2 linked regions of the Frondihabitans sp. PAMC 28766 genome follow. Each later gene encodes a partner of the first gene's protein in a complex. Links are inferred from orthologs where the notes say so. Each region holds a gene or a part of one and is shown in the gene's direction. Other genes may lie near its edges.

Evidence for each region.
Region 2: the proteins of AX769_RS06350 (region 1) and uvrB are in contact, whole or in part, in a crystal structure (PDB 7EGT), measured with the Thermus thermophilus proteins. The link is inferred for Frondihabitans sp. PAMC 28766 from one-to-one orthologs. Residues at the interface, in WP_096412145.1 of Thermus thermophilus: His654, Arg656, Phe657, Gln666, Asp668, Glu669, Lys680, Arg681, Leu682, Ser683, Lys685, Tyr686, Ala687; in WP_096411307.1 of Thermus thermophilus: Glu23, Leu25, Arg26, Asp27, Gly28, Glu29, Arg30, Phe31, Arg55, Glu326, Asp327, Phe328, Glu379, Ser382, Gln383, His398, Gly400, Arg401.

What each region holds. Positions count from the first base shown.
Region 1 is NZ_CP014513.1:1,289,260-1,292,837, forward strand. Bases 238-3,299 are described here. They hold AX769_RS06350 (ATP-dependent helicase), read left to right. Parts: upstream 238-562; coding sequence 563-3,037; downstream 3,038-3,299. Other genes in these bases: AX769_RS06345 (glycerophosphodiester phosphodiesterase family protein), read left to right, coding at 238-511; AX769_RS06355 (hypothetical protein), read right to left, coding at 3,009-3,299. Outside these bases: more of AX769_RS06345, read left to right, coding at 1-237; more of AX769_RS06355, read right to left, coding at 3,300-3,578. UniProt on the Escherichia coli protein: A helicase with DNA-dependent ATPase activity. Unwinds DNA duplexes with 3'-5' polarity. Translocates on single-stranded DNA with 3'-5' polarity. Initiates unwinding more efficiently from a nicked substrate than double-stranded DNA.
Region 2 is NZ_CP014513.1:2,659,771-2,662,865, reverse strand. The notes cover bases 1-2,983. They hold uvrB (excinuclease ABC subunit UvrB), read left to right. Parts: upstream 1-450; coding sequence 451-2,517; downstream 2,518-2,983. Other genes in these bases: AX769_RS12805 (SDR family NAD(P)-dependent oxidoreductase), read left to right, coding at 2,507-2,983; coaE (dephospho-CoA kinase), read left to right, coding at 1-383. Also shown: more of AX769_RS12805, read left to right, coding at 2,984-3,095. UniProt on the Escherichia coli protein: The UvrABC repair system catalyzes the recognition and processing of DNA lesions. A damage recognition complex composed of 2 UvrA and 2 UvrB subunits scans DNA for abnormalities.

The sequences.
Region 1 (3,578 bases):
CGAGCTGCAGGCGGCCGGCTGGATCGACGACCCGCGTCTCACGATCGAGAGCTTCGAGCAGTCTGTGCTGATGAAGCTCAAGGCGGCAGGGGTGGGCGGCCGATCCGTCTACCTCCTCGAGGACGAAGGCGCGCCGTTCGACCTCGTCGCTCGCGACGGCACGGCCGCGACGACCTACGCCGAACAACTCACCGACGAGGGGCTGGCCCGCCTGGCCGCCGAGGTCGAGGGCGTCAGCGTGCCCAAGAGGCTGCTGATCACCAAGTACGGTCGGCCCGACGCATCGCTCGTCCGCCGGGCGCACGCGCACGGGCTCGAGGTGTTCACGTGGACTCTCCGGCCCGAGAACAAGTTCGTGGTGAAAGCCCTGCGCACGGGGCCGGACAAGGCGGCGTTCGGCGACTGGCGCGCCGAGTTCGAGCGGGTCATCGGCACCGGGGTCGACGGGATCTTCACCGACTACCCCGATCTGGCCGTCGAGATCCTGCATCGGGCGCACGCCAACGCCTGAGCTGCCGAGCAGGGCGCCGATGACGGTCGTCGCGCTTAAGCTTGTACGACCATGACGATCGTTCTCGAGCCCTTCGACAACTCCTCCGACGGCGCGCCCTCGCGGGCCGGCGGGCCCGGGCCCGGCGGGGCTCAGAACGACCGGCTGACGGCGGGCCTCAACCCCCAGCAGAAAGAGGCGGTCGAATACCGCGGGCAATCGCTGCTGATCGTCGCGGGTGCGGGCTCGGGCAAGACCAGCGTGCTGACGCGGCGCATCGCGGGCCTCATCGACTCGCGCGAGGCGTGGCCGAGCCAGATCCTCGCCATCACCTTCACCAACAAGGCGGCGGCCGAGATGCGAGAGCGCGTGGCGGCGCTGATCGGGCAGTCGTCGGAGGGCATGTGGATCTCGACGTTCCACTCGGCCTGCGTTCGCATCCTGCGCCGTGAGGCCGAGCAGTTCGGCTTCACCAAGAGCTTCACGATCTACGACTCCGCCGATTCGCGCGCCCTGCTCAAGCGCATCCTGAAAGAGCTCGACGCCGACTCCCTCGGCTTCACCGTCAGCCAGGCCGCCGGCAAGATCTCCAAGCTCAAGAACGAGCTGAGCGATGTCGAGTCGTACTCGCGCCAGATCAACATGGGCGACCCGCAAGAGGTCATGTTCCTCGAGATCTTCCGTCAATACACGCGTGAGCTACAGCGTGCCAACGCCTTCGACTTCGACGACCTCATCGCGCAGACCGTCTACCTCTTCAGAGCCTTCCCGCACGTGGCGGCCGTCTACCAGCGCCGCTTCCGTCACATCCTGGTCGACGAATACCAAGACACCAACCACGCGCAGTACTCCCTCATTCGCGAGCTGACCCGGCCTGTCGAAACCGATCTGGTCGACGACCTCGAGCGCGGCGGGCAGTTCGTGCAGACTCTCCGCGATGGCAGCGGCAGGATCCCGGGCGCCTCGCTCACCGTCGTCGGCGACTCCGACCAGTCGATCTACGCCTTCCGCGGGGCGGACATCCGCAACATCACCGAGTTCGAGCACGACTTCCCGCACTCGAAGGTGATCCTGCTCGAGCAGAACTACCGTTCGACCCAGAACATCCTCGACGCCGCGAACGCCGTCATCGCCAACAACTTCGACCGCCAGGCCAAGAACCTCTTTACGACGGTCGGAACGGGTGACAAGATCGTCGGCTTCACCGGGTACACCGGCCACGACGAGGCGCAGTTCGTGGCCGACGAGATCACCGCCCTGCACGAGTCGGGCACGGCCTACAAAGACGTGGCCGTCTTCTATCGCACCAACTCGCAGACGCGAGCCCTGGAAGAGATCTTCATCCGGTCGGCGATCCCCTACCGGGTGCTGGGCGGCACCAAGTTCTACGAGCGGGCAGAGATCAAGGATGCGATGGCGTATCTCATCGCCGTCGCGAACCCGGCCGACCCGATGGCTCTCCGCCGCATCATGAACACTCCCAAGCGCGGCATCGGGCCCGCGACCGAGACGGCGCTGCAGCGCTGGGCCGACCAGAACGAGACGACCTTGCGCGACGCCATGCGCCACGCGTCCGAGCTGGGACTCGGGCCGAAGGTCACGGGCGCCATCACGGGCCTTGCGAAGCTCCTCGACGACGTGTCGGCGACCGCGGCGACCGACCCGGTGCACGACATCCTCGCCGCGTTGATCGAGGGCAGCGGTCTCGTGACCGCTCTGCGGGCCTCGCGCGACCCGCAGGACGAGGCGCGGGCCGAGAACATCGACGAGCTGGTTGCCGTCACGCGCGAGTTCCAGAAGAACAACCCTGACGGCGTCCTGCTCGACTTCCTCACCGAGGTCACTCTCGTCGCCGCTGCCGACGATCTCGACGACACGAGCGGCACGGTGTCGCTGATGACCCTGCACACCGCGAAGGGCCTCGAATACGACGCCGTCTTCCTGACCGGGGTCGAAGAAGACCTGCTGCCGCACCGCATGTCGGCCTCCGAGCCGGGCGGCCCGTCCGAAGAGCGACGGCTGTTCTACGTCGGCATCACGCGGGCCAAGAAGAGGCTCTTCCTGTCGCTCGCGATGACGAGGGCCCAGTTCGGCGAGGTGAACGTCGCCATGCCGTCGCGCTACCTGCAAGAGATCCCTGCCGAGCTGATCGACTGGAAGCAGTCTCCTGGCATGGCGAACAGCCGCGGTGGCACCCAGCCCCGGGCCCTCAATGCGCGCCGAGACGGCGGCATCGGGGGCGACTCCGGTGGGTTCGGAGGTCGCCCCCGCGCCGCCTCCGGCTACGGGTCGGGCAGCTACGACCGCGCCACCGCTGCGTCGAAGACCAAGCCGAAGACCGAGTGGGCGAATCGAGTCACCGGCACCGTTCGTGACAATGGCGATCTCGAGCTCGACGCGGGCGACCGCATCTCGCATGTCGACTTCGGCGAGGGGCGTGTGGTCGCGGTGACCGGTGTCGGGCCGCGACGGATCGCCGAGGTGCAGTTCGACACGGCCGGGCGCAAGAAGCTGCTCATCAAGGTTGCTCCGATCGAGAAGATCTGACCGCGAGACGTCGCCTGACGACTCGCGTCAGCACGGTGCCGAGGACGGCGGCCAGGCCGACCGAGAGGGCTCCGAATCCGGCGAGCACAGTGGGTTCGACCCCGCTCGCCCCGGTGTAGGCGAGGGCTTGCGGCTGCACCGGTTTGCTCGGCGCCTGGGGGTGGTGCGGCGCCGGGGGCACTCGGGGCACGTTCGGCTTCTCGGGTGGAGTGACGGGCGCCGGCACGCGAAGCATCTCGCTGCGGTGGGCGACGAGATCGGCGAACGGCGCGATCACCTGCCCGCCGGACGCATCGGGATCGCTGCCTTCCGACCGGAACACGAACACGTAGTGTCCGGGCTGATTCACCGTGATGCACGGCGCGCGGTAGGTGCCGTCCCTGTCGACGCTCGTCGTCGCCCGGCCGGCGATGGGCAGCCGGTCGAAGTCGTCCGCTGAGTAGTCGTGGCCGTCGAGGGGTGCCTCCGCGAACGGGCCGACCAGGATCGACTCGACGTCTACGGCGGGAAGCCCGGCCGAGCCCAGGTCGTCGACGGTCAG
Region 2 (3,095 bases), 1.4 Mb from region 1 along the record:
GCGATCTCGAGGAGATCACGCACCCCGCCGTCCGCGCTCTCAGCCAGCGTCGTATGCAGGAGGCGACGGCTCAAGATCCTGCGCGCGTCGTCGTGTACGACGTACCCCTGCTCGTCGAAGCCCGGGGCTCGGCGGAGTTCGACCGCGTCGTCGTCGTGCACGCCCCGGCTGCCATGCGCATCCGTCGCCTCGTCACCCTCCGCGGCATGAGCGAGGAAGAGGCATTGAAGCGCGTCGACTCGCAGGCCACCGATGACGAGCGCGCGGACGCCGCCGACGACATCATCGATTCGTCGACGAGCCTCGCCTCGACGACCAAGCAGACGGATGCGCTCTACTCGACTCTCGTCCGTCTCGCCGCCGAGAAGGCCACCCTCTCTTAAGCTGTCAGCGACAAGCAGTCGCCCTCCGGCGCGACCGAGTGTCAGTGGCCGCTCGTAGACTTGTTCTATGGAACCGACTCGCAGCGTCCGCCCCTTCGAAGTGGTCAGCGAGTACCAGCCGAGCGGCGATCAGCCTGCCGCCATCGCTGAGCTCGCCGGCCGTATCAACGCCGGTGAGACCGATGTCGTGCTGCTGGGCGCGACCGGTACCGGCAAGTCTGCGACCACCGCCTGGCTCGTGGAGGCCGTCAACCGCCCCACCCTCGTCCTGGCCCACAACAAGACGCTGGCGGCACAGCTGGCCAACGAGTTCCGCGAGCTCTTCCCTCACAACGCCGTCGAGTACTTCGTCTCGTACTACGACTACTACCAGCCCGAGGCGTATGTGCCCCAGACCGACACCTTCATCGAGAAAGACTCGTCGATCAACGCCGAGGTCGAGCGGCTGCGCCACTCGACGACCAATTCGCTGCTGAGTCGGCGCGACGTGATCGTGGTGTCGACCGTGTCGTGCATCTACGGTCTGGGCACGCCGGAGGGCTACATGGAGGCGATGATCGCCCTCCAGGTCGGCGAGCAGATCCCGCGCGATCAGCTGATCCGCCGGTTCGTCTCGATGCAGTACCAGCGCAACGACATCGACTTCTCGCGCGGCAACTTCCGTGTGCGCGGCGACACCATCGAGATCATTCCGATGTACGAAGAGCTCGCCGTGCGCATCGAGATGTTCGGCGACGAGATCGAGGCGCTCTACTACCTCCACCCGCTGACGGGCGACGTCGTCCGCTCGATGGACGCCGTCTCGATCTTCCCCGGTTCGCACTACGTCGCGGGCACCGACGTGATGCACCGGGCCATCGGCACCATCAAAGAAGAGCTCGCCGAGCGCCTCGACGAGCTCGACCAGCAGGGCAAGCTGCTCGAGTCGCAGCGCCTTCGCATGCGCACCACGTTCGACCTCGAGATGATGGAGCAGATCGGGTTCTGCAACGGCATCGAGAACTACTCGGCGCACATCGACGGCCGCGCGCCGGGCGAGGCGCCGCACTGCCTGCTCGACTACTTCCCCGACGACTTCCTCGTCGTGATCGACGAGTCGCACGTCACCGTGCCGCAGATCGGCGCGATGTACGAGGGCGACGCGTCACGCAAGCGCACGCTCGTCGACCACGGGTTCCGCCTCCCCAGCGCACTCGACAACCGCCCGCTGAAGTGGGAGGAGTTCTTGAACCGGGTCGGCCAGAAAGTCTATCTCTCGGCGACCCCGGGCCGCTACGAGCTCGGCGTCACCGACAGCGTGGTCGAGCAGGTCATCCGCCCGACCGGCCTCATCGACCCCGAGATCGTCGTCAAGCCCTCGGCGGGCCAGATCGACGACCTGCTCGAAGAGATCACGCTGCGCACTGAGCGCGACGAGCGGGTGCTCGTCACCACGCTCACCAAGAAGATGGCTGAAGAGCTCACCGACTTCCTCACCGAGGCCGGCGTGCGCGTGCGCTATCTCCACTCCGACGTCGACACCCTCCGCCGCGTCGAGCTGCTGACCGAGCTGAGGCAGGGTGTCTACGACGTCCTGGTCGGCATCAACCTGCTCCGCGAGGGTCTCGACCTGCCCGAGGTGTCGCTCGTCGCGATCCTGGACGCCGACAAGGAGGGCTTCCTGCGCTCGTCCACCTCCCTCATCCAGACGATCGGTCGCGCGGCTCGCAATGTGTCGGGGCAGGTCATCATGTACGCCGACAAGATGACCGACTCCATGAAGCAGGCTCTCGACGAGACCGATCGTCGCCGTGAGAAGCAGGTCGCCTACAACCTCGAACGCGGCATCGACCCGCAGCCGCTGCGCAAGAAGATCGCCGACATCACCGAGATCCTGGCCCGCGAGGGCGCCGACACCGCTGAGCTACTGGCCGGGCGCCAGGGCTCCAAGCGCGCACCGACGCCCAACCTCCGCCGTGAGGGCAAGGCCGCGGCCGCGGCTGGCGGGATCGAGTCGATCATCGCCGACCTGAACGAGCAGATGCTGCAGGCCGCGGCCGAGCTCAAGTTCGAGCTGGCCGGGCGCTTGCGCGACGAGGTCGCCGAGTTGAAGAAAGACCTTCGCGGCATGGAGGCCGCCGGGCATGTCCGCTGACGTGAAGGCGCTCCGTGACCGTGCTTCTCGGCGCCGCGTGGTCGTGACCGGTGCCAACGCCGGGCTCGGCTACTTCGTCGCCGAGCAGTTGGCGGCGACGGGCGTTCGAGTCGTGCTCGCGTGCCGGGACGAGTCTCGGGCGAAACGGGCCGTCGACAGCATCCTGACGATCGTGCCCGACGCCGACCTCCAGGTGGTCGTGACGGACCTCGCCGATCTCGCCTCCGTGCGCGTGGCCGCCGACCAGATCATGGCCGACGGGCCGGTCGACGCCCTCGTCGCGAACGCGGGTGTCGTCGGCTCGCGCCGGCGGCAGACCACGGCTGACGGTTTCGAACTGCAGTTCGGCACGAACCACCTCGGGCACTTCGCCCTGGTCTCGCACCTCCTGCCGGCCCTCGCGGCGGCCGAGGCGGGGCGCATCGTGCACCTCGGCAGCATCGCCCACACCCTCAGCCGTCTCGACCTCGACGACCCGATGATGGTGCAGCGCTACAGCGGCCATCGGGCCTACAGCCGGTCGAAGCTCGCTGTGATGACTTTCGGATTCGAGCTCGACCGGCGCCTCCGCGACGCGG